Regions from separate parts of the Brevibacterium sp. MGP-B1 genome, predicted to be linked through region 3. Evidence: riboswitches for the same ligand, from Rfam matches in the RefSeq annotation. Region 3 holds a riboswitch; each other region holds the start of a gene.
What was found. A riboswitch is a leader RNA that binds a small molecule or an ion and turns the genes downstream of it on or off. The one in region 3 is predicted to bind thiamine pyrophosphate.
Positions count from the first base shown of each region.

Region 1 (10,601 bases), 1.4 Mb from region 3:
GTCGAAGCTGCCGCCGAAGACCTCGGATTCCGCCTCAACCCCACGGCCCGCCGACTCCGCGCCGGAGGCCGCTCACCCTATATCGGTGTTGTCCTCTCCGACGCCGGTGATGCCTTCCAAGCACGTGCCTTCGCCGCAGTGGAAGCCGAGCTCGCCGCCCTCGACCTGCGCCCGGTGGTGACCGTGGTCGGTGACGACCCGGACCGAGAGGAAGCCTTCCTCGACGAATGCCTCGCCAACGACCTGACCGGGATCATCGTCATCCGCGCCCACCCCGAGGCGGCCGAGACCTACGCGCGGGCCGCCTCGGCGCCGGGCACCCGAGTCGTCTCGCTCGACCCGGCTGTCGAGGGCCCAGGAATCAGCATCGTCGCAGGTGATGACCGTGAAGCGGGACGCCTCGCGGCCGAACAGCTGCTCGCTCATGGGCACATGGCGCTCGGCGTCATCGGCGATCATTCGCCGAGCCTCATCACCACCCGCCGACTACAGGGAATCCAGGACGCCATCGCCGGCCGCCGCGGCGTCGGCTGGCGCGCCTATATGCGTGAGGACGCCCACGACGAAGCCAGCGCGAAGAACGTCGTCGCCGCCTGGCTCGGATCCCGCAGCGCACCCGGAGCCCTCATCACCCTGTCCGCCACAGTGACCCAAGGTGCCATCGACGCCTGCCGCCGCCTCGGCGAATGGCCGGCCCTGGTCGGCATCGACGATTTCCCCACGGCCGAACTCCTCGACGTCACCGTCGTCGATCGCAACGTCGAATCCCTTGCCGCCGAGGCGGTCCGACGACTCCGGGCGGGTGCGGAACCCGGCGGGGCGGGGGTCGCACCCGACGGGGCCGGCACGGAACCCCGCGGTTCAGGGGTAGATGGGGACCGCCTCGGCGAAGGGGATGGCTCGATCGCGTGGGAGGCGAACGGACGCGATCGTGTCGAATACGGTGCGCCGGATTTCGACAATGCGCTGTGCGTCATCGCCCGTGGCAGCGGTGAAGAGCCGCCGGACACCCGCTGAAGATTTTTGTCGAAACAGTTGACAGCAGGCGGCGTTCGGCGAATCATATTCAACAGCCTGACAACGTTGTCAGAAAGATTGAAAGGTTCACAATGAGGCACAACCTTAAGTCCCACAAGAAGCTGGCGCTGCTCGGTGCCTCCGTCGCGATCGGTGCTCTTGCACTCAGCGGCTGCGGCAATCAGAAAGGCCAGGGAAACGACGAGGCCGACAGCGGTTCGGGCGGCGATGGGGACGTCACCATCGCGCTGCTGCTGCCCGAGTCGAAGACCACTCGGTACGAGTCGCTCGACAAGCCGAACTTCGAAAAGTATCTCAAAGAGGCCAACCCAGACGCGAAAGTCGAATACCGCAATGCCAATCAGGATGCGACTCAGCAGCAGCAACAGGTTGAGGCAGCCGTGACCGAAGGCGTCGACGCGATCGTACTCGACCCCGTCGATGCTTCCGCAGTCTCCTCCGCGCTGTCGAAGGCCGAAGCGAAGAAGATCCCGGTCATCTCCTACGACCGCTTCTTCGAAGGCGCGGACTACTACACATCGTTCGACAACAAGAAGATCGGCAACCTGCAGGGCCAGGCCGTCCTCGACGGACTCAAGGACGCCGGGGTTGACCCGAAGTCGGGACCGGTCTGGATGGTCAACGGCGACCCGAAGGACCCGAACGCCGCGGACTTCAAGGCCGGAGCCGAGGAGACCCTCAAGGGCGCAGGCGTCGACATCGCCGCCAGCCACGACACCCTCGACTGGAACCCTGACGATGCCCGCCAGTGGGTCGAAGGTCAGCTGCAGGGCAAGGGCGAGAAGCCGATCGCGATCTACTCTGCCAACGACGGCACCGCCGGCGGCGTCATCGCTGCCACGAAGAAGGCCAAGGTCGAACCTGTCGTGACCGGCCAGGACGCCGAAGTCGACGGACTGCAGAACATCCTCAAGGGTGACCAGTTCGCCACGATCTACAAGTCCATCCCGCCGCAGGCCGAATTCGCGGCCAAGGCCGCCGTCGCTCTGGCCGCGGGCGAGGATGTCAACGCGGGAACGACCTATAAGGACACCCCCACTGACTTCGTCGAGGCCAAGGTCGTGACGAAGGACAATATCAAGGACATCGTCGGCGACCAGATCAAGGCCGAGGACATCTGCACCGGCAAGGTGGAGAAGCTCTGTGCCGATGCCGGTGTGAAGTGAGCGCGTACGCGTCCACAATCTGATGTGACCGACCTCGAGCCGGCGGCCGCCACCGGTCGCCGGCTGCCGGGGTCAACGACTGCGACAAGTAGGAACAGATGACACCAGAGACACCCGACCCGTCATCCGCAGCGACGCGGACGCCGGGCAGCGACAGCGAGCCTGTGCTCGAACTGCGCGGAATCAACAAACGGTTCGGTGCAGTCCAAGCCCTGACCGACATCCATCTCAGCGTCGGTCGCGGCGAAGTCGTCGGCCTCGTCGGCGACAACGGTGCCGGCAAATCGACCCTGATCAAGGTCATCGCCGGAGTCCACGCCGCCGATGACGGCGAGCTCATCATGAACGGGACGGCGCAGAGATTCTCCTCCCCGAAGGATGCACAGAAAGCCGGAGTGGCCACAGTGTTCCAGGATCTCTCCCTATGCGAGAACCTCGACGTGGTGGCCAACCTCTTCCTCGGACATGAGAAGACCCGCGGAGGCGTCCTCGACGAAGTGACGATGGAAGCCAAATCCTGGGAGCTGCTGCGCAGCCTCTCGGCAAAGATCCCGAGCGTGCGCGTACCGATCGCGGCCCTGTCCGGCGGTCAACGTCAGACGGTCGCCATCGCTCGGTCCCTCCTCGGCGAACCATCCCTGGTCATGCTCGACGAACCGACAGCGGCGCTCGGCGTCGCTCAGACGGCCGAGGTGCTCAACCTCATCGAACGGCTGAAGGAACGCGACCTCGGCGTGCTGCTCGTCAGCCACAATATGGCCGATGTGCAGGCCGTATGCGATCGGGTGCACGTGCTGCGGCTGGGCAAGGATGCCGGTGATTTCCCCGGTGACGAGCGCACCGATGTGCTGGTCGCCGCGATCACCGGAGCCAGCGACAATGTCGTGACCAAACGCGCCGCACGGAGGGGTGAGCGCCGATGACTCGCAATTCCTTCATCACCGATGAGCGGATCTCGTCCGAAGGCATCGTCGGCACCTTCGTCCGCCGGGTCAAAGAGGGGCAGCTGGGGTCGTTCCCCGTCATCCTCGCCCTCATCGTCATCGTCATCGTGTTCCAGTCGGCCGACTCGAACTTCATCTCTCCGGCCAACCTCGTCAACCTCTCTACTCAGGTCGCGTTCCTCGCGATCCTGGCTCTCGGCATCAACCTCATCCTGCTCCTCGGCGAGATCGATCTGTCACTGGCGCAATTGGGCGGTCTGGCCGCCTCGCTGCTCGGAGTCCTGGTGGTGAGACAAGGTGTGCCGCCGGCCTTGGCACTGATCATCATGCTGCTGCTCGGCCCGGTCGTCGGCGCGATTCAGGGCTGGTTCTTCGCCGTCGTCGGCATCCCGGCGTTCGTCGTCACTTTGGCCGGTCTGCTCGCGTTCACCGGTCTGACCCTGACGACCTTGGGTACGCAGAAGAATCTGTCGATGTCGGACACCTTCGCCTTCGACTTCGCCAGCTTCTACTTCCCTGCGATTTGGGCCTATATATTCGGAGCCGTCGCGATCATCGGCTTCGGCGGCGGCATCATCTATTCGAAGCTGCGTCGCCACCGGGAGGGCCTCAGCGCTCCGAGCTGGACCTCCGTGATCGTGCGGATCGTGCTGCTGGCCGCGATCGTGTTCGGGTTCCTCATCCTCGTCAATCAGGACTTCGGTCTGGCGATGCCGTTCTTCCTCATGATCGTCATTGCGATCATCATCGACCTCGTGCTGCGCAAGACCCGCTACGGCCGGTCCATCTACGCCGTCGGCGGCAAGGTCGAAGCCGCTCGGCGTGCCGGCATCCGCGTGACCTGGGTGCGCATCAGCGTGTTCATGGCCGCAGGAGTGTTGGCCGCGCTGTTCGGTTTCATCAAAACCGGAGTGACGACGAATGCGGGGTCGACGCTGGTGAGCACGCAGGACCTGCTCAACGCGATCGCTGCCGCGGTCATCGGCGGCACCTCGCTGTTCGGCGGTCGCGGAACCGCCTGGGCTGCCGTGCTCGGTGCCTTGGTCGTCGGTGCGATCAACAACGGTCTCTACCTCATCGGCTTCAACTCCGATGCACAGCAGATCATCACCGCACTTGTGCTGCTCACCGCAGTTGTCATCGATGCACTCAGCCGCCGTGGCCAGAGGTACGTCGGGCGGGGGTAGTGGGGCGGGAAGCTTCCTCTGCCGACCGCTCGCCTTAGCGTCGAGCGCGCAATGCATAGCTTGATACAGCGACGTTAAGTCGAGCGGTCGGTGCTGAGCATTCGAGCAGAGTATGGAGTCGCCCGTGTCCGACCGGGCTGATACAGTCGGAGCCAATGACATGGGGTGCCTCATGAGGATCCGTTCGCACCAAGACGCTGCGCACGGAGGACACCGAGGCTGAGAGAACACCCATCGAACCTGATCTGGGCCATACTAGCGAAGGGATCGTCATGGTTGACTTCGACCTGCGTTCTGCGAATGCGCGTCTGCGCGCGACCAACCCGCTCATCCAATGCATCACGAACACCGTCGTGCAGCAGTTCAGCGCCAACGTGCTCCTGGCCATCGGCGCCTCCCCGGCGATGCTCGACCACGAAGCTGACGCCGGTCAGTTCGCCGGGATCGCCAGCGGAGTCCTCGTCAACTTCGGAACCGCCTCGAACCACCAGCTGCTCGCCGCCGATGCCGCCATCGACGTCGCCAACACCGCCGGCAAGTCCTGGGTCCTCGACCCCGTGAGCGTCGGCGCCGTCGACTTCCGCACCTCCCGCATCCGCCGTGCCGCCGCCGATCACCCGACCGCCATCCGCGGCAACGCCTCCGAGATCGCCGCACTCGCCGGAGTCGGACTCGGTGGTCGTGGAGTCGACTCCACCGATGAAGTCGACGCCGTCCTGCCCGCTGCCGCGAAGCTGGCCCGAGAGACCGGTGCCGTCGTCGCCGTGTCCGGGCCCACCGATGCCGTCGTCGCCCACATCGACGGCACCGACCACGTTGCCCGCATCTCAGGTGGACATGAGTTCATGCCGTTGGTCATCGGCACCGGCTGCTCACTCGGTGCCGTCACCGTCGCCTACCTGGCCGCCGCCCGAGCCGGACTCGCCGACCCCGACGCCGACGTCTCAGCCGTCAACGCCACTGAGCAGTCCGCGAACGGTGGGGCCGCCTCGGCGAAGTTCGAAGCTGTCGTCGCCGCCCACGCCCACTTCGCGGTCGCCGGGGAACTCGCCGCCGATGGCGCGAAGGGTCCCGGCAGCTACTCGGTGAACTTCCTCGACGCGCTCCACACCGTCGACGGTGACCGACTCGCACAGGCGATAATCGGCCTCGACACGCTCACTTCTGCGAATGAAACCGCCGGCGAAGGCGTCCAGGCATGACCGCCGGATCCGCCCACATCGCTGACAACCCGGCTGACGACAGCGCGACCGTAAGCGACCTAGACGGCTCGGCCGACCGCTTCGCCGGAATCGACACGCGACTCTACCTCGTCACCGACTCCGCGCAATGCGAGGCCGCCGGCCGCAGCGTCGCCGAGACCGTGCAGGCCGCCGTCGCCGGGGGAGCGGGCATCGTCCAGGTCCGTGACAAAGACATCGACGACGGTGACTTCTACTCGCTGACCCGCCAGGTCATCGCCGCCGTCGACGCCGCGACCCGCGACACCGACCGCACGGTCCCCGTCGTCCTCAACGACCGCGTCGACGTGGCCCGCCGCCTCATCGACGAAGGCGAGAACGTGCACATCCACGTCGGCCAAACTGACACCACCGTCGCCGAGGTGCGCGCCGCACTGGGTGCGGAACCGCTCATCGGCCTCTCGGCCGCGAACAGCGACGAATTCGCCGCCGCCCGCGACTCCGGAGTCGTCGACCTCGTCGGCATCGGACCGGTCTTTGACACCTCCACGAAAGCCGACGCCCCCGACGGCATCGGACCGGACCGCCTCGGCGAACTGGTGGCAGAAGCGGGCATCCCCGCGGTCGCGATCGGCGGCATCAACGCCGGCCGTGCCCCTGACCTACAGGGACGCGGGCTGATCGGGATCTGCGTGGTCTCGGCAATCTGCATGGCCGACGACCCGAAGACGGCAGCCGAGGAACTGCTCGCCGCATTCGCCGGGAGCGCACAGTGACAACCCGCCCGCCGATCACCTTGTCCATCGCCGGCACCGATCCCTCCGGCGGTGCCGGAATCCATGCCGACCTCAAGACCTTCACCGCGCGGAAGACCATGGGCACGACCGTCATCACCGCCCTCGTCGCGCAGAACACGCACGGTGTGTCCCGCGTCTATCCGATCGACGTCGAATTCGTCGCCGATCAGTTCGACTCCGTGCTCGGCGACCTGCCCGTCGATGCGACGAAATCGGGGATGCTCGGCAGCCGTGACCTCGTCGAACTCGTCGTCGATCGCGCCGCCGAAGGCCGGCTCGGCTTCTATACCGTCGACCCGGTGATGATCGCGACCTCCGGCCACCGCCTCCTCGAGACCGATGCCGTCGACGCCGTACGCACCCACCTGCTGCCCGTCGCCGACCTCATCACCCCCAACCTCCCCGAGGCGGCCCTGCTGATCTCCGACGACGAACCCGAAGCGCAGACGACTGAAGCCATGCGTGACCAGGCACGGCGCCTGCTCGAACGCGGCCCCGGAGCGGTCCTGCTCAAGGGCGGGCACGGCAGCGATGACGAAGTCATCGACATCCTCGCCACCGCCGATGGCCAGGTTTGCGAGTTCACCCACCCCCGCGTGACGACGATGAACACGCACGGAACCGGGTGCACTCTGTCAGCCGCGATCACCGCCGAGGTGGCCGTCCTCGGCCGCGAACACACAGAGATCGGGTCGGACATCCTCGGCGAGGCCGTCGGCAATGCCCTCGATTATCTTGCTCGCGCTCTCACCTCGGCCGCGGACTGGCAGCTGAGCCTCAATCCGGAGGGCGCCCACGGACCCGTCGACCACCAGGTCGACATCGTCCGCGGTCGACCCGCCTGACATATCCATCCCGCCAGACCACCACGTCACCCGAACCGCCGACTCACTCGATCCACCACGTCATACGAACCACCACGTCACACGAGCACAAAGGAGTTCCCATGACCGTCACCTTTACCGCCGGCCCATTGACCACCCAGCTGTGGGACCGTGTCCGCCCCATCGTCAAGCAGATCGAAGAGCTGCCGTTCCTCGCCCAGCTCGCCGACGGCAGCCTCGATCCGAAGGCCTTCGTCAACTACATCTCGCAGGACAGCCTCTACCTCAACGGATACGCCAAGGCCATGTCGTTCCTGGCCGCGAAGACCGTCGACCGTGACGAATCCCGGTTCTGGGCCGGATCCGCCGCCGAGGCGATCACCGTCGAAGAGGAGATGCACGGAGAGCTGCTCGCCGACGCCCGACTCGCCTCGGCGCTGGAAGAGCTCACCGCGGAAGGCTCCCGTTTCAAGGCCTCCCCGACGACGCTGGGTTACGTGTCCTTCCTCGTCGCCACGGCCGCCAGCCGATCCTACGGCGAAGGCGTCGCCTCAGTGCTGCCCTGCTTCTGGGTGTACGCCCATATGGGCAAGGTGCTTGTCGACCGGGCCGGGCAGATGGCCGACGACCACCCCTACCGCACATGGGTGCAGACCTACGACTCACCCGACTTCGACGAATCGACCCACCACGCCGTGCAGATCCTCGAACAGGAACTCGCGAAGGCACCGAGCGAAGAAGCCGCCCGCATGCGCGCCGCCTTCGAGCAGGCCTGCGTCTTCGAACTCCACTTCTGGGCCTCAGCACACGCCATGCAGAACTGGGACGTGTCCGTGTTCCTGCCTCAGGAAGTCACCGTCTGATCCCAGGGACCATCGGATCCCCCTCGCCGAGGCGGCCCTGACCTTGAGTCGATCACCTCGGTGGGGTGAGCGGAAGCGTCCCCGCCTCTGCGGTCGGCATAGACCGTGCGGTCACCTCGGTGGGGTGAGCCTGCGGTAGAAACGCCAGACGGCGAGCCCCGTGGCGACGAGGAAGATGGCCGTCGGCACGAAAGTCAGCCATTCCGACATTGTCGCCGAACGCGCTGCCTCGGCGATGATGACGAGGATTGCCGCGACGAGCAGTGCGGTGAGTCCCGCTGTGATGCGCAGGAGCTCGATGAGGCAGCCGACGAGGTAGGTCTTCTCGCCGCGCTCGAGCCAGTACTCCCTGTGCGGGGCATTGATGAGCGTGACCGGCAGCTTCTCGAACAGCGGGCGGATCGACATGACAGCGGGCAGGCCGACGCCTATGGGCAGGAAGATCCACAGGAGGCCCGTCTTCGATGTCCAGTCATCGGGCTGACCACCGGAGTCGAAATGGGTGGCAACATTTTCGGGTGCCTGCACCCAGAACCAGACGCAGACCCCGAGGAAGACGAGGATCGAGGTGACCGCGAAGATGAGCGCGGCGGTCTCACTCGATGGGTTCCGGTGCGGCTGTGCAGAGGAAGGCATGGGTGCCACTCTAACCACTCCGGTGAGCGGCCCGACCGTGGCGATCGTCAGGCAGGATCGGTCCTACGGAGACGACGGAGGTTCGGACCGATCGAGGCGACGCAGTCTCAGGCGCGAGACGCTCCAGAAGGATCATCCGGGTAATGAGTGAGCGGACCGAAGGATCCGAGAGCATGCCAGCCGCGGCGCAGAGTCGTCCACAGAAGCACGTGATCGACCTCGATGAGGGGCACTCGGTCGTGCTTCGGGCAGGCGAACCGACCGATGAAGAACACAACGGTCGCAAACATCACTGCGATCATGAACAGAATCAAAAGATCCATGGCGGCCCCCTCACATCCTGATACGAATGCCTCTCTTTCAGTCTCGCCCCAAAATACAGAGAAAGATAGGGCTATCCCACCTGGTGAGCGTGAAGGTGATCAAAATCAATTCGGGTGTGAGACGCCGTTCACGTAAAGGACGAGGCGAGGCTCTCGGCAGCGCTGATGACGGCACGGGCGGCCGCTCGTCCCTGGTCGGGGGTGATCGAGGAAGGGAAGGTGAAGCGCACACTCGTCTGCGCGACCTCGGGCGCGACCCCTAAGGCCGTGAGCACATGGGAGGGCTCATCGGAGCCGACCGCACAGGCCGAACCGCTCGAGGCCGTCACCCCGAGGCGTTCGAGCTCGAGCAGCACCGCCTCGCCGGAGGTGGTCGAGAAGCAGAACGACGCGTGATTCGGAGTCCGAGTCGCCCGGCCATCAGGGCCGGCCGTGCCCGCCGCGCCCGTCAGAAACGACCCGGGGACATGGTTGAGCACTATGGAGATGAACTCATCGCGGATGGCCCGGACACGATCGGCGGCCTCATGCCGCTCCGCCTCGGCGAGTTCGAGTGCCGTGGCGAACGCGACGGCCAAAGCCACGTTCTCCGTGCCCGATCGTCGGCCCGACTCCTGACCGCCGCCGTGGATGAGGGGTTCGACAGGGACGCGGGCGCGGATCGCGGCCACACCGATGCCCTTCGGCGCCCCGACCTTGTGCCCGGCCAGGCTGAGCGCATCGACACCCAACCCGATCAGCGGCAGCCACCCGGCCGCCTGCACGGCGTCCGTGTGGAAGAGAGCACCGGCCTCATGGGCGATTCCGGCCAGGGTCGGAATGTCGGCAACGGTGCCGATCTCATTGTTCGCGTAACCCAGGCTCACAAGCACGGTGTCGGCCCGGATCGCCGCCGTGAGGGCTTCGGGGGTCACGGTCCCATCGGAGGTCGGGGCCGCCTCGGTGACGGTGAATCCGTGGACGCGGGCCAGGAACTCCACCGAGGCGAGCACCGCTTCGTGTTCGATGGGGGAGGTGACGATATGTCGCCGAGGCGGCACCGCGGTCCCGTCCCGACCCTCGGACTGAGCCCGACTCTGAGTCCGATCCTGAGTCTGAGCGCCGAGTGCCATGCCGATGATCGCGAGGTTGTCCGCCTCGGTGCCGCCGCTGGTGAACGTGATGTCCGTGGCGCGCATGCCAAGCACCTTCGCCACGCGAGCACGGGCATCGGCGAGGGCTTCGGCGGGTCCGCGCCCGAATTCGTGGTGGCTCGACGGATTGCCGAACGACCCGGCCAGATACGGCCACGCGGCTTCGAGGGCCTCCCTGCGCACGGGGGCCGCGGCCGCGGTGTCGAGGTAGAGGCGCCCGGCCATCTCAGGCCTCGAGGCTCAGGTCGAGACCGAGGTCGATCGCGCGGACGCTGTGGGTCAGCGCGCCGGATGAGATGACGTCGACGCCGGTGGCGGCGATCTCCGGGATCGTCTCCAGGGTGACGTTGCCACTGGCTTCGACGACGGCGCGGCCGCCCACGAGTTCGACGCCTTCGCGCAGCTGAGCCGGGGTGAAGTTGTCGAGCATGATGTTATCGGCGCCGCCGTCGAGCACCGCGGGCACCTGGTCGAGCCGGTCGACCTCGACCTCGATCATCGTTGTATGC
Region 1 covers NZ_CM173407.1:2,250,458-2,261,058, reverse strand. The annotation lists gene AC3CD9_RS10280 (LacI family DNA-binding transcriptional regulator) at 1-1,017, shown strand, start outside; gene AC3CD9_RS10275 (substrate-binding domain-containing protein) at 1,110-2,204, shown strand; gene AC3CD9_RS10270 (ATP-binding cassette domain-containing protein) at 2,303-3,127, shown strand; gene AC3CD9_RS10265 (sugar ABC transporter permease) at 3,124-4,335, shown strand; TPP riboswitch at 4,487-4,620, shown strand; gene thiM (hydroxyethylthiazole kinase) at 4,608-5,537, shown strand; gene thiE (thiamine phosphate synthase) at 5,534-6,292, shown strand; gene thiD (bifunctional hydroxymethylpyrimidine kinase/phosphomethylpyrimidine kinase) at 6,289-7,158, shown strand; gene AC3CD9_RS10245 (TenA family protein) at 7,260-8,000, shown strand; gene AC3CD9_RS10240 (DUF1648 domain-containing protein) at 8,112-8,636, opposite strand; gene AC3CD9_RS10235 (hypothetical protein) at 8,744-8,959, opposite strand; gene AC3CD9_RS10230 (cysteine desulfurase family protein) at 9,088-10,317, opposite strand; gene nadC (carboxylating nicotinate-nucleotide diphosphorylase) at 10,319-10,601, opposite strand, start outside.
Region 1: it holds a riboswitch for thiamine pyrophosphate, as region 3 does, so the genes downstream of both, thiM (hydroxyethylthiazole kinase) here and thiO (glycine oxidase ThiO) in region 3, are expected to answer to the same signal.

Region 2 (10,601 bases), 470 kb from region 3:
ACCTAAAGACAGGAGAGCGCTGCCATGACATGGACGCTCGGACAGCTGCGGACGTTCGTCGCTGTGGCCGAACTCGGATCGATGACGCGGGCGGCCGACCACCTCGGCTACAGCGTCGGGGCCGTGTCCCAGCACATCTCAGCCCTGCGCAGAGTCGTCGATTCCGACCTGTTCCGACGGCGCGGCCGTGGGCTCGTCCTCGCCGAAGCCGGGCGCACCCTGCTGCCCAGGGCGCGGAACATCCTCGCCGCTCAACAGCAGGCGGAGATGGCGATGCTCGGCCGGGACTTCCGCAGCGAGGCCATCGTCACCCTCGGCGTCTTCGGATCGGCATCGACGACGGCGCTGCCGAAGGTGGTGCGGGCGCTGGCCGAGCGCCATCCGCATATCGAAGTCCGGGCGCGGGAGATCAATGTCGAGACCATGTCGGCCGCCGTCATCGACGGGATCATCGACCTGGGGATCGGGATCAACTACCCGGCCGCGCCGCTGCCGCCGATGCGGGGGCTGCGTTGGGAAGCCGTGGCCGAGGAAGGCTTCGGCATCGTCGTCCCCGCGGGGACGTCCCGGCCGAGCGATGACGATCTGGCCGAGGCCGACTGGATCCTCCCGCCAGCCGAGGAGCTCTTCGGACGCGCGATGCGGTTGGCCACCTCGGCGCTGGGAATCAATGCGAAGGAGACCCATATCGTCACGGACACCGCGGTCGCGCTGGCGCTCGCTGGAACCGGGCTCGGCCTGACCTTAGCGACGCCGATCATGATGTCGTTGGGTGGGTCCGACGTCGACCTCTACCCCGTCGTCGAGGCGGGCGGACGCGAGATCATCGTGCTGACTTCCCCGGACCCCAGCGATCCGGTCCGGGCGGTCGCCAAGGTGGTCACCGAAGTCTTCGCCTGAGATTCCGGCCTAGGATGAGGGCATGAGCTTCGACCATCAGTGGAACAAGGTACGCAGGGCCAACCCTGACCATTCGGCAAACTACGCGCAGCGGTGGCGCGATCTTGCGGCCGCCGGGCATGACATCGGCGGTGAGGCCAGGTTCGTCAACGCCATGGCTCCGCGGGGATCGCGCATCCTCGATGCCGGCTGCGGAACCGGACGGGCCGGCGGACTGCTCATCGACGAAGGGCACACCGTCTTCGGCGTGGATCTCGACGAATTCCTCATCTCCGTCGCCGAGGAGGACTTCCCCCGCGGTGAATGGCACACCGGCGATCTCGCCGACTTCGATTTCGCCGGAGCCGGGATCTCCGAGATCGACGTCGCCTTCTGCGCCGGAAACGTCCTGTCCTTCCTCGATCCCGCCTCCCGTCGTCAGACCTTGGGCAACATCAAATCGACGCTCAAACACGGCGGCCGGTTCGTGTCCGGCTTCGGTGCCGGACGCGGGTATGACTTCGATGACTTCATCGAGGACGTCAAGGCCACGGGGATGTTCGTCGACCAGAAGTTCTCCACCTGGGAGCTCCGCCCGTTCGAGCCCGACAGCAACTTCCTCGTCCTCATCGCCGAAAGGCTGTGAGTCGGTCGGATGGAGGACGCCGGCTACGACGACGAGCTTCTCGCCCAGATCTATGACGAGGACAACGGCGACGGACCTGACCACGACTACTTTCGTGCGATGGCTGACGATCTCTCGGCTTCATCTATCACCGACCTCGGCTGTGGAACCGGAATTCTGACTGTCACTCTCGCCAAGAAGGGACGCAGAATCGTCGGCATCGATCCTGCGGCTGCGATGCTTTCTCACGCGGCAAATCGGCCCGGCGGCGACCGGGTCGAATGGCGACTGGGCACCTCCGAACTCATTGACCACGACGCTAATGATCTGATTCTCATGAGCGGAAACGTCGCCATGCACATCATCGACGAGGCATGGGAGACAACTCTGCTCGATATCGCTCAAGGGTTGAAGCCAGAAGGGCGTCTCGTCTTCGAGACTCGAAACCCACGAAACGAATCGTGGAAGGCGTGGGGCGGCCCGACTGAAGTTCGCGAGACCTCGGCGGGTACGTTGCGAGAGTCCGAATCTGTCTCGGGTCCCGACGCAGACGGAACAGTGACGATGACAACTAGTCATGAATTTATCGGCGCAGGTCGAACCATTGAAACTACTCTGCGACTGCGATTCCGGTCTGCCGAAACTCTGCAACGTGATCTTCACTCGGTCGGATTGCGGGTCGACAATCTGTGGAGCGATTGGAACCGGACTCCTTTCACCGGATCGGCCGAAGAACGCTTGATCATTATGGAAGCGAGCAGAGGATTCGACTGAACAGCGGTCGATTCGCAATTGCGGCCGAACTAAGCTGGGATCGACCCGTACCGCTGATCAGCTGAAGGAGAATAACCATGATCTTCATCGTCGTGAAGTATGACGTGAAACCCGAAAGCGTCGAGAAGTTCCCCGAAGCCGTTCGAGCCTTCACCGAGGCGACCCGCGCCGAACCCGGCAATCTCTTCTTCGAATGGTCGAAGAGCCTGGAGAACCCGAACGAGTTCGTGCTCGTCGAGGCATTCACCGACGAAGGCGCAGACCCGCACGTCACCAGCGATCACTTCGCCGACGGCCTCGAAGCCATGCGCCCGCACCTGGCCTCGACCCCGAAGATCGTCTCCCGCAAGATCGACGGCGAAGGCTGGGACGAGATGGGCGAACTGAAGATCGACTGATCGCCTACCAGGCCTTCAACACCGGTCGATCGAGCACATAGACTTCTGCCATGGCGACCAAAGCGCAGAACATCGCATCGATCGAAAAGGCCCTCGGCGAACCATGGGCCGACACCCGTGCTCGCTTGGAGGCGGCCGGGGGAGCGTCGGCGAGTCACAAAGAGCTCGCCGACGCTCTCTATCCCCAGTTCGACGGCAGAGTCGACAACCACGGCTGGTGGGTCCAGGGCGCCGTCGTCGCCTATGAGCAGGAGATCGGACGCCGAGTTCCCGGCCAGCGCACCGACGGCACTTTCGACGTCGCCGTCTCCCGCACAATCCCCGGCGATCGTTCCGCACTCATCGAAAAATTCGCGTCCCTCGTCGGCGACACCCTCAACGAGGTGGCCCTCGACGGTGATCCCCGCACCTCGGAGACGGCGAAGCGGTCCTTCTGGCGAGCCGACCTCGAGGGCGGCATCAAGGTCGAAGCCGCAGCCGAGACGAAGAGCGAAGACAAGTCCCTCTTCGTCCTCACCACGTCAAAGCTTCCCAGCCCCGAAGCCCTGGAGGAATGGCGGGCCTTCGGCAAGAAGTTCCTCAAACAGCTCTGAGCTCTGACCGTCCGGCAGCTCTGATCGACCGGCGGAACGGCTCCGACTTCTCATGAGCACGGCAGCTCCGGGACACCCGATCCGCCTCAGCCGATGATCGGGTTCCAGACTCCGAGCACGTGAGCTGCACCGATCGCGACCGCGCAGACGGCCAGACTCATCAGCACCGCCACGACATCTCGGACCGCGAACTTCGACCGCCTGCGCCACGTGCGGCCCGAACGACCGAATGCCCGCCCCTCCATCGCCATCGCCAAGGTCGTTGCCCGGCGAATCGAGACCACGAGCAGAACGAATACCCCGCTGAAGAGGCTGCCCGTGCGCCGCAGAAGCGAACCGCCCGCGACACCTCTGGCCCGCCTGGCCATCGCCAGCACCTGCCACTCACTGACCAACAGTCCGAGCAGACGCGAGGCCGCGAGAACCGAGACCACAACGACCTCTGGCAGCCGCAGATGCTGAATCAGCGCATCGGCGAGATCACGCGGATCGATCGTCGACGCGAGCACGATGAGCGGGATCGCCAACGCCAAGGCACGGACGAAGATCGCCGCGGCGGCCGTCAGCGAACCTGTGGTGAACAGAATCGGACCGAAGGCGACGACCACATCCCCGGTCTTCTCCGCCAACAAGGCCGTGCCCCAAGCGGCGAGCAGAGCTCCGGCAGGGAGGAACCACAGCCGCTTGGCCGCGGCCACCAGATCGAGTCCCGTCGCCGGCAGCGCCAGCACTGCCGCGAGCAGCACCACCCCGGCAGAGGCGAGATCAATGCTCAGCAGCGCCCCGACCATGAGGATGAGGGCCACTGCGATCTTCGTCAGCGGATTGCACCGAGCCAAAGCGGTGGAACGCACCACGGGGATGAGCTGTCCCGGATCCTGTACGGCGGCCTCGGGGGAGGGGCGAGAATGCACATCGAGACTGTCACTCACCGCGATCACCCGCCCTGACACGCGATTCCGACTCGTCGACGACATTGCGATCTCCACTCATGCAGCCGCCGAGCTCGAGGACGTCGGCACCTATGGCCTCGAGGAACGCCTGATCATGGCTGACCGCGACCACCGCGGAACCGTGTTCCAAGGCATCGAGGAACATCTCCACCAACCCCGCCCACGTGAGCGCATCCTGACCGAAGGTCGGCTCATCGACGATGAGCACCCGTGGCCGGGGAGCCAGCATCGCCGCCACCGACAGGCGTCGCTTCTCCCCACCTGAGAGACTCTGCGGATGAGCCTGCGCCAACCCGGTGAGACCGAGTCCCTCAAGAAGCTCATCCACCCGTGCCTGCGACTCGGCGGCAGGCCACCCGGCCAGCCGGGGACCCAGCTCGAGTTCGGTCGCCACGCTCGAGGTGAGGAACTGGTGTGCCGGTTCCTGGAAGACCATGCCGATGCGCGCCGCCAGCTGCTTCGACGGCCAGGCGAATGGCCGGGCCCGTTTGGCTCCGTCCCGCAGGGCCGCCTCGGCGAGGACCTGTCCGGAGAATTCGGGCAGCAGACCCGCCAGGGTCAGGGCCGTGGTCGATTTGCCTGCCCCGTTCGCACCGACGATTCCGAGCGCCTGACCAGCGCTCAGGCTCACGTCCAGACCGGCCGCGGCGGGAGCGGCCATGCGTGGTCGAGCAACGCTGAGCCGATGGGTGCGCAGCAGAACCTCGCCGAGGCGGCCCGACGTTCTATCGATTCTCGCGGTCCCGCCTCGGCGCGGGGTGGGGGAGTTCTGCGGCATCCAGATTCCGCAGTCGATGAGCGTCTCGGTCAGGGCCGCCTCGGTGAAGATCTGCCCCGGCGGGCCTTGGGCGGCGATGCCTTCGCGGCCGAGCACGATGACCCTATCGACGTGATCGAGCCACAGCTCCACCCGGTGTTCGACGATGAGCATGGTCGCCTGTGTCTCGGCTTGCACGGTGAGCACGGCATCGCGGACCTCGGTCGCCGAGGCGGGATCGATATTGGCCGTCGGTTCGTCGAGGACGATGACCTCCGGGGCCATCGCATGGATCCCGGCCAGAGCCAGCCGCTGCTTCTGCCCACCGGACAGAGCGGCACTCGGATGCTCCGGCGGCAGATCGAGTCCCAGCGCCTGCAGGGACTCGGGGACCTGAGCGTCGATTGTCTCGGACGGGAGTCCGAGGTTCTCCATCCCGAACGCCACATCATCACCGATGCGGGAGAAGATCACCTGAGAATCGGGATCTTGGAGGACCAGCCCGGTGCTGCCTCGGCGCGGATCCGGTTTCTCACCGCCGACGAGGAGTTCACCGGTGGTCTCACCCGATTCCTCGGGCAGGACACCGGCGACGGCGTGGAGGAACGTCGATTTGCCGGCCCCGGAGGCGCCGAGCAGCAGCACTTTCTCTCCGGCCGCGATCTGCAGGTCGAGCGGACCGACAGCCGGCTGGTCACGGTCGGTGTGCGTCCATGAGAAGCCGACGGCCGTGATCGGCAGCGCCATCAGCGCAGACGGCCGGAGGCGAAGGAGCTCAGAGCACCCGTGGCCGCGATCGCCCGATAGGCGAACCAGGCGCCGATCCCGGAGATGACGAGGCCGGAGACGATCGCGCAGACGGCGTAGATCGCCTGGAAGCCGAAATGCCATTCGGCGTTGTACATGATGTTCTCGCTCACGGCCATGAACGCAGCCGCCAGCATGCCCGATGCGGCGGTGACCCACAGGGTGAAGCGCTTGTAGCCGAAGGCGGCGAAGACGAGTTCGGCACCGAGGCCCTGCAGCAGACCCGAGAGCAGAACGGTTGCTCCGAAGTGGGAGCCGAGGACGGCTTCGACGATGGCGGCGATGAGTTCGCACAGGAGCGCGGCACCGGGTTTGCGGATGATCGCACCGGCGAGCGGACCGGCCAGCACCCAGAGCCCGGCGATGAGGCCGATCGACGGCGGGAATGCCTGGAAGGCGAGTTCGAGGACCTTCCAACTCAGCGCCAACACCCAGAACACGAGTCCCACGGCGATGCCGAGAACGGCGGTGGTGACATAGTCGACCACCCGCCACTGTTTGGATTTCGGCGCCGCGGTGAAGGCGCGTGAAGGGGTGGGGGTGGTGTTCGGCGTGGTGGTTTTCGGCATTGTGCCTCCTCATTTCAAGGAGGGGTGAAGAGTCTCGACTTCCTTCGGCGGTGCTAACCGCATCAGGTTCGAGGGTCTGCAGCTTCTTCTGCACTCTCAGCGCCCCTGACGGCGCTCCCCTGTCGTAGCCACCACTGTACAACAGGGGAGCGAAGCTGCGACCGGAATCGGAAGCGGAGCAGAGGCCGGGATCGGTCATCGAGGATTCACTTCCCGTTTCCCTCGCCGTCGACGGGCCTCGAGCGACCGGACACTACTAGTCAGTAGGAATGGGCGGGTGAATATGCATCGACTTAAGAGACCGCTCAGTGCCCTGTCCGCCGCCACCCTGCTCGCCGCTCTGGTGGCGGCCCCGGTGCCCGTGCGTGCCGAACCATCTCTCGGCTCCGGAGGGCCGACCGCGTCCCAGGGCACGAATGCTGACTCTGCTCAGACTCCGAGCCCGGACCGGGCGGATTCGCCCGCCGAGGCGGATGCGGGGAGCGAGGCGATCACCGATCCCGTAGTGCAGGTCGGGGCCGACTCGACGGCGCGCAACCTCTCGTGGATGAGCGAGAGCTCCGGCGGAGGCGAGGTCCGGTGGGCGCCGGTGCGTGAACTCGAGGGAGGCGAACTTCCGGCCGACGCGGCAACAGCAGAGACCGCGGACTCCGGTCTTGCCACCGACCTCAAACGTCACTTCAACCATGCGAGCATGACCGACCTGGAGCCCGACACCGAATACGCCTACCAGGTCGGCAGCGAAGAGGACGGGTTCACCGAGGTGCAGCAATTCACCACAGGATCTGCTGGAGGAGAGGACGAATTCCTCGTCTTCGGCGACCCCCAGGTCGGTGCCGGAGGCGGAGATCCCGACGACGCTGCCGGTTGGGACCGGACCCTGTCCTCGGCAGTGGCCACCGCCGACGAACCGAGCTTCTTCTACTCGCTGGGAGACCAGGTCAACTCCGCCGGCAACCAGGAGCAGTATGCTCAATACCTGGCACCGGAAGCGACCCGCACGATCCCGCAGGCGACGACGATCGGCAACCACGATGTGTCTTCGAAAGCCTACGAGCAGCACTTCAATCGACCCAATGTCAGCCAGGATCACGGCGGTGGCGGCGTCATCACCTCCGGAGGCGACTACTGGTTCATCGAAGACGGAGTCCTGTTCCTCAACATCAACTCGAACAGCCCGGACGTGGATGCCCACGCCGAGTTCATCGACGAGGTCGTCGCCGAGCACGGAGACCAGGCACGCTGGACTGTTCTCGGGTTCCACCACTCGATCTATTCGACGGCCACGCACTGGGATGACCTCGACGTCAAACGGCTGCGGAAGGCGATCCCTCCGGTCGCGGCCCGCAACGACATCGACCTCGTCGTCTCCGGCCACGACCACATCTATAACCGCACCTTCCTCATGGACGGCGAAGGCAAGCCTGTTGAGGGCTCCGAAGCGGGAGCCGAGGAAGAGAAGGAAGACGGGCAGACGCTCTACCTCACGCTGACCTCCTCGTCAGGGTCGAAGTTCTATGACTACGTTCCCGGTCTCGACTGGGAAGGCAAGAGCGTCCACAACGACGTGCCCGCCTTCACCCGGGTCCGGGTCAGCGACGAAGCGCTGCGGGCGACGACCTATGAGGTGCCGGCAGGTGGGACACCGGCCGATGGTCAAAGCGCGGAAGCGCAGGCCGCAGCCGAGCAGATCGACGATGTCGAACTCAGGCGCGCCGAGGCGGAAGAACCAGCCCCGGATGACGATGCGGAGGCCGACGCCGGTTCCGGAGCCGGCGCCGGCTCCGGTGCAGACTCCGCGGCAGGTGCTGATGATGCAGGTGCGAATGATGACGCCGACAGTGCAGGAACGAGCGACGACGCAGACGCAGACGCAGATTCCGAGGATGCCGGAACCAGTGACGACGCAGATGCAGGTGCCGATGGTCCGAGTGCAGCTGCCGATGCTGGTACGGGTGGCACCGCCTCCGACGGTGCTGCCTCGGGTGGTGTGGGGTCTGACGGTACCGACGACGGGAACGGATCCGACGCCGGCACGGCAGGTGCCGGCACCGCAGGCACCGCCGACTCCGGCGCCGAGGCAGATTCAGCCGAGGCGGCCGAGGCGAACGCCGCAGGAACGGGCGATGATTCGGATTCATCCGGGACCGCCTCGGCGAGTGGGGACGGAGACCTGCCCCGCACCGGCGGTGGGCTCACACTGCCCTTGGCTGTCGGCGCGGGGGCGCTGGCACTCGGCGCGGCACTCCTCGTTGTGAGCCGTCGCCGCCGAGGTGCCGGACTCAGCTGATCGGCACAGCCTTGCTGATCAACCCGGCGCTGTCGATCAGCTCGGAACCACCATGACCGGACCCTCGGCGTGGTTGAGGACTCCGCGCGAGACGGATCCCAGCAGAGCGCTGCGGATCCGTCCGCGCCCACGGGTGCCCATCACCGTCAGCTGTGCGCGCGAGCTGATCTCGACGAGGATCTCCGTGGGATCGCCGACCGGCACCGAGGTGGTCACCGCCAGATCCGGGAACTGCTCCGCTAGCGTCGCGGCTTCCTTCTCGAGTGATTCGGTCAGCTGCCGCTGCCGGCGCGCGGTGACCTCGGAGCTGAGTTCGAGGTCGGGGTACCAGTAGAGCCATTCCTCACCGGCCGGCAGCACCACGACGAGTTCGAGCTCTGTGCCCCGTAAGGCGGCCTCGGCGGCGGCCGTGAACATGGCGACCCGACCGCTGTCGGAACCGTCGACCGCGACGACGACTGGGCCGTTGCCGGCCGTTGCCGAGGCCGACCGTTCGGAAACGACGATCGTCGGGCAGTGAGCGTGGGCAGGCAACGCCGTGGACACGGATCCGAGGACTCGACCCATGAAACCGCCGCGGCCGCGGGCGCCGACGATGGCGACCTCGGCATCGGCGCTGAGCGTGACGAGCGCACCGGCGGAATTGCCGGGTGCCGTGCGGAAGGACTTCTCACCGGAGTAGTCGCGCAGAAGTTCGACCGCCTCGGCGAGGGTCTTCTCGGCTTCCTTCTTCGCCTTGTCATCCTCGGGTTCACTGGGGATGGAGGCCATATTCGGGTAGATCATCGTCGGCAGCTCATAGGCGGTGACGACGGTGAGAACGGTCCTGCGGCGTTCGGCCTCGAGTGCGCCGTAGCGGACGGCTTGGGCGGCGAGCTCGGAGCCGTCGAAGCCGACGAGGACGCCGAGTTCGAGGTTGAGGCCGGATTCGGACGAACTGGTTTGAGCAGACATCTCGCACCTCTCGATCGGGGCCTGTCCAACCCAGACGCCGACGACGGCCCCGACTGGCGGTATCGTCCGCGTCGCTTTCAGTCTACCAAGACATTTCTACAAGATGTAGAAAAAGCGTGGGGCGAGAGGGCCCGTCTCACCTGGGCGTGCATCCGGCTCAGACGCGGAAGCCCAGATGGGCCAGTGCGATGCGCAGGATATGGTCCTGGCCGTAGCAGAGCTCGCCGACGATATCGGGACGCAGGGTCTCTTCGGGGGTCAGCCAATCGAGGCTGAGGGCATCGGCCCGCGGGGTGCATTCGCCGCGGACCTCCATGATGAAGCACATGGCGATCGCATGCTGGCGCGGATCGTGGAGGAGAGCCGAACCCTCGGTGGGGAAGTACTCGGCGATGTGGAACGGGCTGATCGCAGGCGGAATGACCGGCAGCGCCATCGGGCCGAGGTCGTTCTCGGCGTGACGCACCAGTGCGGTGCGGATCGTCTCATGGAAGCGGATCCGCCCGCCCACGACCTCTCGTCCGAGGGTGCCGTCCTCGAGGCTGCGCAGCAGCAGGCCGATGCGTTCGACGTTGCCAGTCTCGCCCACCCGCACCGGGATGGCGTTGACATAGGGGATCGGCATGCGTCTGCGCAGGCGCGCGTATTCCGCGTCGTCGAACCAGTTCTCGTCGAAGTCCAGGGCAGTCCGAGTCATGACCCAATATTCCCACAACCATCCCTCGCGGCAGAAGAGCATGGAGACCCCGTTGGTGAACTGGGACACGCTTCGGGTAAAATATCTTGATGTCGAGATAAATTTCCGACCGGCAGGGACCTGTCGAGTGACGTGGCCTACAGTTGTGTCAGCACTATGTGACCATTTCCGGTCAAGGACTATGAAGGGGTATCCATGATCAATCATGAAGTCCGCACCTACAAGAGCTCAGAGAACCTGGCTCGCGAAGATCAGCTCGCATGGAAGATCGCCGAGGTCGCATCCGACCCGACGCCGGTCGATTC
Region 2 covers NZ_CM173407.1:400,549-411,149, forward strand. The annotation lists gene AC3CD9_RS01765 (LysR family transcriptional regulator) at 25-900, shown strand; gene AC3CD9_RS01770 (class I SAM-dependent methyltransferase) at 923-1,525, shown strand; gene AC3CD9_RS01775 (class I SAM-dependent methyltransferase) at 1,535-2,278, shown strand; gene AC3CD9_RS01780 (putative quinol monooxygenase) at 2,356-2,676, shown strand; gene AC3CD9_RS01785 (hypothetical protein) at 2,727-3,269, shown strand; gene AC3CD9_RS01790 (energy-coupling factor transporter transmembrane component T family protein) at 3,356-4,201, opposite strand; gene AC3CD9_RS01795 (ABC transporter ATP-binding protein) at 4,194-5,726, opposite strand; gene AC3CD9_RS01800 (ECF transporter S component) at 5,726-6,355, opposite strand; TPP riboswitch at 6,378-6,486, opposite strand; gene AC3CD9_RS01805 (purple acid phosphatase family protein) at 6,639-8,645, shown strand; gene AC3CD9_RS01810 (universal stress protein) at 8,682-9,599, opposite strand; gene AC3CD9_RS01815 (DUF4916 domain-containing protein) at 9,757-10,296, opposite strand; gene AC3CD9_RS01820 (MmgE/PrpD family protein) at 10,492-10,601, shown strand, end outside.
Region 2: it holds a riboswitch for thiamine pyrophosphate, as region 3 does, so the genes downstream of both, AC3CD9_RS01800 (ECF transporter S component) here and thiO (glycine oxidase ThiO) in region 3, are expected to answer to the same signal.

Region 3 (10,601 bases):
GTGGATGATCTGGCGCTGCAGGTTCGAGGCCTCCACCACGTCATCGTCGATGATCGTGATCGACCCGACCCCGGCGGCCGCAAGATAGTTGAGGACTGGAGCCCCGAGTCCACCGGCCCCGATGACCAGCACCGAGGCGGCCCGCAGACGCCGTTGTCCCTCGAATCCGAATCCCGGCAGGCTCAGGTGCCGGGAGTAGCGTTCCAGCTCCGTCCGGGACAGAGATTCAACGGGGTCAACGAGAGGAGGCAGCGATAGAGGAGTGGCGGCAGCGGTGGTCATTGTGCTGCGACCATTCCTTCGAACGGCGATGATGCCAATGCCAACGGTCGTTTGGGAATCCTCCCGGCTCCGGCCGCCAGATGCCCGGCCTCGACGGCCAAAGCCATCGCCCGGGCCATGGCGTGAGCATCGTGGGCGCGGGTGACCGCCGAGGCCAGCAGCACTGCGGTGCACCCGAGCTCCATCCCCAGAGCGGCATCGGAGGCGGTGCCGACACCGGCGTCGAGGATGACGGGCACCTGTGCACGGGAGACGATGGTCTCGATGTTGTGGGGGTTGAGGATGCCCAGCCCGCTGCCGATCGGAGCACCGGCCGGCATCACCACAGCCACGCCAGCGTCCTCCAGACGTTTCGCCAGGGCCGGATCGTCGTTCGTGTAGGCGAAGACCGTGAACCCGTCGAGGACGAGCTCCTCGGCTGCGGCGAAGAGTTCGATGGGATCCGGCAGCAGAGTGTCCTCATCGGCGATCACCTCGAGCTTCACCCAGTTCGTCTCCAGCGCCTCTCGGGCCAGTCGGGCGGTGAGCACGGCATCCCGGGCCGTATAGCATCCGGCGGTGTTCGGCAGCACCCGAATCCCCAGACGCTGGAGCATGGTGAACACCGAGTCCCGGGACTCGGCATCGAAACGGCGCATCGCCACTGTGGTCAGCTCGGTTCCCGAAGCCGCGAGTGCGTCTTCGAGGATGCTCAGGGAACTCGCCCCGCCCGTGCCCATCACGAGGCGAGACGACATCTCGACATCATCGATCGTCCAGGTCATCTCAGCCTCCCTGCACGGCGGTGACGATGTCGACGGTGTGCCCGTCGGCAAGGGTGCAATCGGACCAGGCACCGCGACGGATGACTTCACCGTCGACGGCCAGGGCGATGCCCAGGCGGCCGCCGTCGGCTGGTGTCCCATCGGGGTTCAGTTCCCGTCCGGTGACGTCGGCGATGAGGTCGAGCGCCGAGGTGGCACCCGGCAGCTCGTGGCGATCGCCGTTGAGGACGATGGTCGGTGAGTGTTCGCGGTCGGTCATGCGTTGCTCCTCATCGGGTAGGCAGTGGTGTGGTCTGTGGTGAAGCGGTGTGGGGACACGGACTCGAGCGCCCCGTCAGGAGGCCAGTCGCAAGTGACGCCCAGGGTGAGCTCGGCGCCGAGCCTGCCGCCGAACGGGGCCAAGAGGATGCCGTGGCGGAAGTACCCGGTGCTCACGATGCAGCCGGGATCGATGCGGCCGATCATCGGCAGGTCGTCGGGGGAACCGGGTCGGGCACGGGTGGTGATGTCGGTGATCTCCGCGTCGAGGATGCCCGGGACGAGTCGCTGCCCGTCGGCGAGCAGCCGGTGGATCGCTCCGGCCGGTGTTCCGGAGAGCCCGTCCTCACGGGAACTGGCACCGAGCACGATCTCGCCGTCCGGGCGAGGAACCAGGTAGACGGGGCGACCGTTGACCAGTCCGCGGATGGTGCGGCTCAGCAGCGGAGTCGCCTCGGCGGGGGCGCGCAGTCGCAGAACATCACCCCAGACCTCACGCAGAGGCAGCTGTGGGGCACCGACGATTGCGGACACAGCGCTGCCGGCGCAGATGATCACCTGATCGGCCTCCAACCGACGGCCATCGCCCAGCTCGACTCCCACAGTCGTATCGCTGTCCTTGATCAGGCCGGCCGCCCGCTGGCGGACGAAGCCTCCTGAGTCCGAGGACAGGACAGTCAGCAATGCGGCAGCGAGCCGCCGAGGGTCGATCGAGTGATCGCCTGGAATGTGCACTGCCCCGGCCACGGCAGGTGACAACGACGGCTCAACCCGGCGGGCAGCACTGCCGGTGATGAGCTCGGTGGCGAAACCGGATCGCGATTGTGCATCGCGCAGCTCCCGCAGAGCCTGCAGATCAGCTCGGTCACCGGCGCACACCAATGTTCCGGCATCCGAAAAGCCGAGATCGCTGCCGGCGGCGCTCGCCACCTCGGCGGAGAACTGAGGATACATCTGCGCGGAGGCTCGCATCAGCGGGTACAGGGGAGTCTGCCCCCAGACCACTTCGGCGGCGGGAGCGAGCATCCCTGCGGCAGCATGGCTCGCGCCCTGGGCTGGCGCAGGATCGATGATGGTGACTTCGGCACCGAGGCGGCGCAGATACCAGGCCGTGGACAGGCCGATGATCCCGGCGCCGACGACAATGACTCTCACAGCTTCTCCCTCCGGCGGCATGATCCGCATCAGGTCTGACGGTCGGCTCTTACGCCCTCTCAGCCTCGTTGGGAGGCTCCCGCGAACTCCTCTACTCTATGACCATGACCACACAGATGCCACCGCGCACCGCCGCGCAGCAGACGAAGAGAGCCTGGAGAGAGGCCAGACTGGCAGAAGCGAAGCTCTACCTGTGCACCGATGCCCGGACCGTTCAAGGCGACCTCGCCGAGTTCCTCGACGCCGTCTACCTTGGGGGAGTCGACATCATCCAACTGAGGGACAAGAGCCTCGAGGCCCGCGCCGAGATCGCGGCATTGGAGGTCCTCAAAGACATCGCCGCCCGTCACGACAAGCTCTTCTCCGTCAATGACCGTGCCGACGTCGCGCTCATCACCGACGCCGACGTCTTCCACGTCGGTCAAGGCGACCTCACCAGTGCTCAGGCCAGGGCCGTCCTCGGACCCGATGTCATCCTCGGCCGCTCGACCCATTCCCTCGAGCAGGCGCTCGCCGCCGAGGCGGACCCGGAGACCGACTATTTCTGTGTCGGGCCGGTCTGGGAGACCCCGACGAAGCCCGGCCGTGCCGCTGTGGGGACGGCACTGCTGACCGCCACCGCCGCCGAGGCAGCCAAACCGTGGTTCGCGATCGGCGGTATCGCGACAGGGGAGAGGCTGGACGCGATCCGGCAGGCGGGCGCGAGGCGTGCCGTCGTCGTCCGTGCGATAACCTCGGCTGAGGACCCCGCTGCGGCCGCGCGGGAGCTCAAGGAGGAGTTGGAATGACCCAAGCAGCTGACAGCGCATCCGACGGAATCGGTGCTGGTGCCGACCTGTCGATTCTCATCGCCGGAGCGGGGGCCACCGGCGGAGCGTTCGGCACCTATCTGCAGGAGGCCGGACGCGATGTCACGTTCCTGCTCCGGCAGGCACGGGCGGACACGGTCCGCGCGGAGGGGCTGCGCTTCACTGCACCCGGTGATGATCGGACGAATCAGGTCGATGTCATCACCGCTGAGGAACTCACAGCCGCACCACGAACCTTCGACCTCGTCATCGTCGCGGTCAAAGCGGGCGGACTCGACTCGGTCATCGCCGATATCGGACCGGCTGTGGGCGAGCAGACGACGATCATTCCGTTCCTCAACGGCATGGCTCAGATCGAGAAGCTGCAGAGCAGATACCCCGGACAGGTGCTCGGAGGGTTCGTCAAGATCGTCGGCACCATCAGGGACGGAGCCGTCGTCCAGCTCACCGACCTGGCCGTGATGACCATCGGAGATCTCCACGGCGCCGAAGTGCCCACACGCATTTACGAGGCTCTCGATGTGCCCGGATACAAACTCCAGACCGTCGGTGGAATCATCGACGGGCTGTGGGAGAAATGGATCTTCATCGCTGCGGCGGGAGTCGTCACCTGCCTGTTCCGCGCCCCGGTCGGAGCGATCATGGAAGCCGGCGGCAGATCGCACGTGCACGCCATCGTCGATGAGCTCGAAGCCGTGGCGGCTGCGGCCGGACACCCGGTGTCGGAAGCCTCCCACGCCATGACAATCAAGATGCTCACCGAGGACGGTTCCGCATTCACCTCATCCCTCTACCGGGATGTGACGGCAGGGCTGCCGAGCGAAACGGAGCACATCCTCGGCGACCTGTCGCGCAAGGCTGAGGAATTGGGAGCGGCGACTCCGCTGCTCGACCTCACGCTTGTGCAGCTGCGGGCAGGGGAAGCCCAGAAGCGGCTCTGACTTCGGCAGCGCCCGTGCGCAGCATCGCCAGATACGGCTCCTGCGGCTGAGTGTGGCCGACGTCTGACGAACCATGGGCGGCGGTGAACGTGACCATCGGGACACCGTCGACATCATCGAGGACGAGCAGCGTCTCGTATCCGCCAGGTCCCAGAGAGTGGGAGCTGCCGGCCGCCAGATCGAAGACGAGGCGTTCCAGCGGACTGTCTGGTTCGGGTGGGCGGTGCATCTCCTGTGCCGCCACATCGGCGAACTGTTCGGCGGTGATGAGGTAGGCCTTGGCGGGGGTCGGTCCGGGGACGAAATGATCGTAGAAGGCCATGCCGCCGCCCCACACCTTGGACTCGCCGGCGAAGTAGATCGTACCGGGCAGTTCGATCCCAGCTTCGACGCGGGGCAGTGTTCCGTCCCTGGCACCTGGATAGGTCACCATCGCCCCGGGCGGTCGCCCGCCCTGCAGATAGCAGGCGAGCCGATCGCGAGCCATGTTCGATCCGTAGCTGACGTACCACACATATGTTTGAGACATCCTTGCCATCGTGACATCTCGGTCTTGGAATTCGGTGAATCGGTGACGTGCGCGTCTTCTGCGGCGCCGGCGTAATCGGCGGACGAGTTCGGCACTGCCGGTGATGGCCAGGGCGATGCCGATGCCCACGGCGACGCCGAGCAGCGGCCGGTCCTCGAAGATCATTCCCCCGATGAGTCCGATCACCGTCGAATAGAGCGCCCAGGCAAGACTTCCGATCCCGTCCCAGAGCAGGAAAGTGCGGATCGGGAACCCGAGCAGACCGGAGCCGATGGTGGCCAGGCTGCGGCCCCCTGGAACGAATCGACCGGCGATGAGCACGGTCCCGCCTCGGCGAGAGAAGACCGTGTGGGCGGAGTCGAGCAGGTTCGCGATGCGAGCCCACCGTCGCCATCGGCCGACCCCGGTCGCAGCGAATCGGCCGACGAGGTGAGCCGCCAGATCCCCGAGGAGAGCCCCTCCGGCAGCGGCGAGGATGAGCCCTGCCGGGTGAGGGTGCCCCGTCGCGGCGAAGGTCGCAGCGGTGATGAGCAGAGTCTCCGACGGCACAATCGGCACGAGCGAGTCCAATGCCGCGGCCACGGCGATGAGCAGGTACACCCATGGAGAGGTGAGGGTGGCAGTGAGCAGCTCGAGTGCGAGATCCATACTCAACCACGCTAGGCACAAGGCGGCAGGGCCGGTACGCGGCCAGGCACACGGTCAGTGCGGCCGAACAACAGCCGCCATTGCGGAAAACCGGAATCCGAGACTGCGGCCGAACCCCTGGGAGGCGGCGACGGGCGTTGCTACGATCGACTCATGCCCTGGCCGAGCGCGCTGTCCACCCGCCTTCCTCCCGAAGTACGGATGTTCACCGCGCGGTGGGCGCGGTCCGTACTCGCTGTCGCATGGGGAGGTGTGCTGTGTCTGCCGCTGCTCATCGCCTCCGTGCTCCCGCCCACCTCACGCATGGCCGCGAAGGTGCGGAGCTGGGAACTCGCTCGGCACTCTCGCGGGTTCGGACTCGTCCTCGCCGACGAGCCGACCAAACGTCGGTTCCTGCTCGGCAACGGCCTGGTCGCAGCACTCGCCATCATCCCCACCGCGAACCTCCTCGGCGGATTCTTCGTCGTGACTCTCGGATCGCTCTTCCAAGGATTCTTCATCGGGGGAGCAGTCAACATCGGGTTCGACATGTGGTCGATCTCCCAACCCACGCTCTTCGTCGGTGTCCTCTACGGGGCGGCGAACCTCATCGGCGCCGTCGCCCTGGCCGAGGCGGCAAGCTGGGCACATGGTCGCATCGACGCTCATTTCGTCGAGGTGGAGCGTCCCTTCGCCGTGTACACCCGCATCAGCGAGCTGCTGACGACCCGTCGTGGAGTCGTGCTCGCCATCGACGAGGAACGACGCAGGATCGAACGGGACCTGCACGACGGCGTACAGCAGAACGTCGTCTCCCTGTCCGTGCTCATCGCCCGAGCCAGGCGCGCCTCTGACCCGGCGAAGTCCCAAGCGCTGCTCGACGATGCGCTGGTCCAGTCCCAGGACCTCATCGACGAGATGCGCGAAGTCGCCTGGCGGGTCTATCCCACTGCACTGGACGACCATGGTCTTCGAACCGTGCTCGAGAGGATCGCCGGTCGCAGTCCTATTCCGCTGACCCTCGTGACCGTGCCGGAAGGCAGATTTCCGCCCGCAGTGGAATCTGCCGCCTACTTCGTCGTCCGCGAAGCCGTCACCAACGTCGTCAAACACGCCGAGGCGTCCGCGATCACGGTGAGCATCGTCGCCGAGCCCTGGGCCGCGTTGACCGTGACCGTCTCCGATGACGGTGTCGGCGGAGCCGATCCGCGCGGGGGAGGGCTCCAAGGGCTCACACGGCGGGTCGGAGCACTCGACGGGAATCTCGAGGTCGACTCCCTTGAGGGCGCAGGCACCACAGTTCGAACTCGGATCCCGCTCGGGACCGACGCGCAGGACGGCAGCACGACGAAGGAGAAGAGACAGAAGTGATCACGACAGAAGTCCAGACCGAGAACCGGATGCGCGTCGTCCTCGCCGATGACGCGGTGCTGCTGCGTGAGGGTGTCCGCAGTCTGCTCGAAGACGAAGGGATCAGCGTCGTCGCGTCCGTCGGAGACGGAGGAGAGCTGCTGCGGGCGGTCGCCGAGCTGCGGCCGACCCTGGCGATCGTCGATGTGCGGATGCCTCCGACTCACACCACCGAAGGACTCGAAGCGGCGTTGGCGATCAAACGTCGCTTCCCGGATATCGGAGTCCTCGTCCTCAGCCAGTACGTGCTGCGCGAGTATGCGACCGAGCTGCTGAGCACCGAATCGGTGGGCGTCGGCTACCTCCTGAAGAACCGGGTGACCGACATCGACCGGTTCCTCGAGTCGGTACAGCGGATCGCAGAGGGAGGTACGGTCATCGACCCCGACGTCGTCCGGCAGCTGCTCACCACCTCGGAGAGGCAGAGCACACTGTCGACCCTGACCCCACGCGAGAGCGAAGTGCTCGAGGCGATGGCCGAAGGACTGTCGAACCGGGGAATCGGCGAACGGCTCTTCGTCTCGGTCAGCTCCGTTGAAAAGGCGATCAGCTCCATCTTCGATAAACTCGGCCTCCAGGCAGGGGAGACAACGAGCCGTCGTGTCGCGGCAGTGCTCGCCTACCTCAACCGAGAACGAGGAGAGAGATGAAGCGCCGACTGCCCGATCTGAGAGAACTCGCCCCCTTGCTGCAGTTCGACCTGCCCCGACTCGACCGGGTCGCAGCCAGATTGGAGTCGGCCGCAGACATCTGGGACCTTCGCCGCATCGCCAAGCGCGTGACGCCGACCGCGCCGTTCGACTATGTCGACGGTGCTGCTCTGGACGAGCGGACCTTGGTGAAGAACCGTGAGGCGCTCGGCAACGTTGAGCTCCTTCCGCGCATCCTCCACGGAGTCGATGCACCGGATACGTCGACGACGATCGCCGGTGCCCGAACCCGGCTGCCCTTCGGCATCGCCCCGACCGGCTACACCCGCATGATGCACTCCGAAGGCGAGGTCGCCGGAGTGCGTGCCGCGACGAAGGCCGGAATCCCGTTCTCACTGTCGACGATGGGCACGACCTCGGTCGAAGACGTCGCGCAGGCGGCGCCGGATTCCACCCGGTGGTTCCAGCTCTACCTGTGGAAGGATCGGCAGCGCAGCCTTGACCTGATCCAGCGGGCCGCCGCCAGCGGATACGAGACGCTGCTGGTCACCGTCGACACTCCGATCACTGGTCAACGTCTGCGCGATCACCGCAACGGTCTGACGATCCCGCCCCGACTGACGCTGGGAACCATCCTCGACGCCTCCTATCGACCCGGCTGGTGGTTCAACTTCCTCACCACCGAACCGCCGAAATACGCGTCGCTGTCGAACACCTCCCAGTCCCTCGCGGAGATGACGAAGACGATGTTCGACCCGACCCTCGACCTCGATGACCTGCGGTGGATCCGCGAACAGTGGAACGGACGCCTGTTCGTCAAGGGAATTCTCACCGCCGAGGATGCCCGCCGCGCTCAGTCGATCGGAGCCGATGGACTCGTCGTCTCCAATCACGGCGGCCGCCAGCTCGATCGGGCCCCGGACTCGCTGACCTCACTGGCCGAAGTCCGTGCGGAGGTCGGACCGGAGATGGAGCTGATCTTCGATTCCGGGATCATGTCCGGCACCGATGTTGTCGCCGCGCTGTGCGCCGGAGCCGACTTCGTGCTCATCGGCCGGGCGTACCTGTACGGGCTCATGGCCGGAGGCCAGCGAGGCGTCGAGAGGGCAATCGAGCTCATCGGACAGGAGATCCTCACCGCCATGGGGCTCATGGGTGCCCGGAGCATCTCTGATTTGGGTCCCGACCTCGTCCGCGGGCTGCCGCAGGCACCGGCCGCTGACGGGGAGTTGCGGACCGACGCTGTTTGAGCCTCGGCCCGACGAAGGAGTCCACGCATGATCATCGCGGTAACAGTCAACGAGCAGCTGAATCACGTGGACTCGGACGAGCCGCGCATTCTCATCGTCGGAGCCGGAATCGCCGGGATCACCCTGGCGCAGCTGCTCCGGGGTCGCGGGATGCACCCGATCCTCATCGATCGGTCGGCCGATTCCGGTCGGATGATCGGTGACAATCGTGCCGGATATATGCTCGCCCTCATGCCCATGGTCGATCCCATCATCGAAGAACTCGAGTGCCGGGAAGCCTACCTCGAAGCCAGCGTCGGCATCGATCGCTATATCGCCCATGCACATACCGGGAAAGTCCTCCGACGGGACCACCTCGGTGATCTTCTGGCCGACTTCGGCGACTATCGCGGAATCTCCCGCTCAGCGTTGCTCGACGTGCTCACCGGCAGCGACTGCCCGATCGCCTTCGGCACCACAGTGACCGGTCTGTCCGACGACGGCGACACTGTGACTCTGGCCCGGGAGGGCCAAGGAGGACAGCTCCAAGGAGGACAGAAGATGGGCCATGGCCGGGAGCAGATCCTCGAGTTCGATGCCGTCGTCATCGCAGACGGAATGAATTCCCACACCCGCCGGCTCGTGACCAGAGAACTCGCCGCGATCGCCACGAGCGACTCCGACGGTACCGCCGTTGCCGGCTTCGACACGTCCGCGCCGGTGTCGACAGTGGACACTGTCTGGGGCGGATGGGTCTGCTGGGCCGAGGCGGATGACGATCAGGGCGCCGTCGATGAGATCTGGGGCGATGGATTCTTCCTCGGCATGTATCCGGTCAAGGGCGCCATCGGCGTCTTTCTCGGCAGTCCCGACACCCGGCAGCCGCTCGGACCCCGGCGGTTCGCAGCCGAAGTCCGCAGTCGACTCACGGTGCTGACTCCGCGGATCGACGCCTGCCTCACCGCAGTCCAAGAGGCCGAAGCGCCGTTCTTCTGGCCGCTGAGAGATTCGCGGGCGCGCAGGTGGAGTCATGGTCGCGCGGTTCTGCTCGGCGATGCCGCCGCCGGGTTCCTGCCCACCGCCGGAGTCGGTGCCGGAATGGCGATGGAATCGGCCGGAGTGCTCGCCGACGAACTCTCCGCCCTGTCGACCGGGCCAGGTGCAGTCTCCAGCGAGGGTGGGCCAGCCGCACCCTCAGGTACTCGCAGGCCGGCCGCACCTTCCTCGATGGTCGCCGCGCTCGAACGCTTCGAGGCCCGCCAGCGGCCGCGAGTCGAGGCCGCTCATGACAATTCGCGGTCGCTGGCCCGACTGATGTTCGACAGGTCCCGCCTCTTCGCGTTCGCCCGCGACCAGGCGTTCCGCTTCATCAGCATCCGCGCCGCGCTCAAACCGATACTGCAGCTGCTCGAATCTCCGCCGAAGACGATGTGACCCTCCTCCCACCCTGCATCCTCATCGGCCGCCGACGTCGCCGTTTGTGGTAGGAATGGCCAGGGTCCTCGTGCGCGGACCTGCCGAACCACGAACGAGGATGACCATGGGAATGCCAACCGCCTCGGCGAACGAAGACCGCCGACTCCGACGGGGACTGAAGTCCCGCCACCTGCAGATGATCGCCATCGGCGGTGCCATCGGCACCGGACTATTCCTCGGCTCCGGCGGCACGATCTCACAAGCCGGCCCCGGCGGCGCCCTGCTGGCCTACGCCGCGATCGGCATCATGGTCCTCTTCGTCATGCAGTCCCTCGGCGAGATGTCGACCCACCTGCCCGTCGCCGGATCGTTCCACACCTACGGGACCAAATACGTCAGCCCCTCGTTCGGCTTCGCCATGGGCTGGAACTACTGGTTCAACTGGGCGATCACCTTGGCCGCCGAACTCGTCGCCGCAGGCGTCATCATGTCCTTCTGGTTCCCCGACGTGCCCTCGTGGCTCTGGGCGGC
Region 3 covers NZ_CM173407.1:866,029-876,629, forward strand. The annotation lists gene moeB (molybdopterin-synthase adenylyltransferase MoeB) at 1-282, opposite strand, end outside; gene AC3CD9_RS04000 (thiazole synthase) at 279-1,046, opposite strand; gene thiS (sulfur carrier protein ThiS) at 1,048-1,305, opposite strand; gene thiO (glycine oxidase ThiO) at 1,302-2,459, opposite strand; TPP riboswitch at 2,449-2,552, opposite strand; gene thiE (thiamine phosphate synthase) at 2,564-3,247, shown strand; gene AC3CD9_RS04020 (ketopantoate reductase family protein) at 3,244-4,209, shown strand; gene AC3CD9_RS04025 (DedA family protein) at 4,163-5,386, opposite strand; gene AC3CD9_RS04030 (sensor histidine kinase) at 5,540-6,736, shown strand; gene AC3CD9_RS04035 (response regulator transcription factor) at 6,766-7,425, shown strand; gene AC3CD9_RS04040 (alpha-hydroxy acid oxidase) at 7,422-8,675, shown strand; gene AC3CD9_RS04045 (FAD-dependent oxidoreductase) at 8,703-10,088, shown strand; gene AC3CD9_RS04050 (amino acid permease) at 10,195-10,601, shown strand, end outside.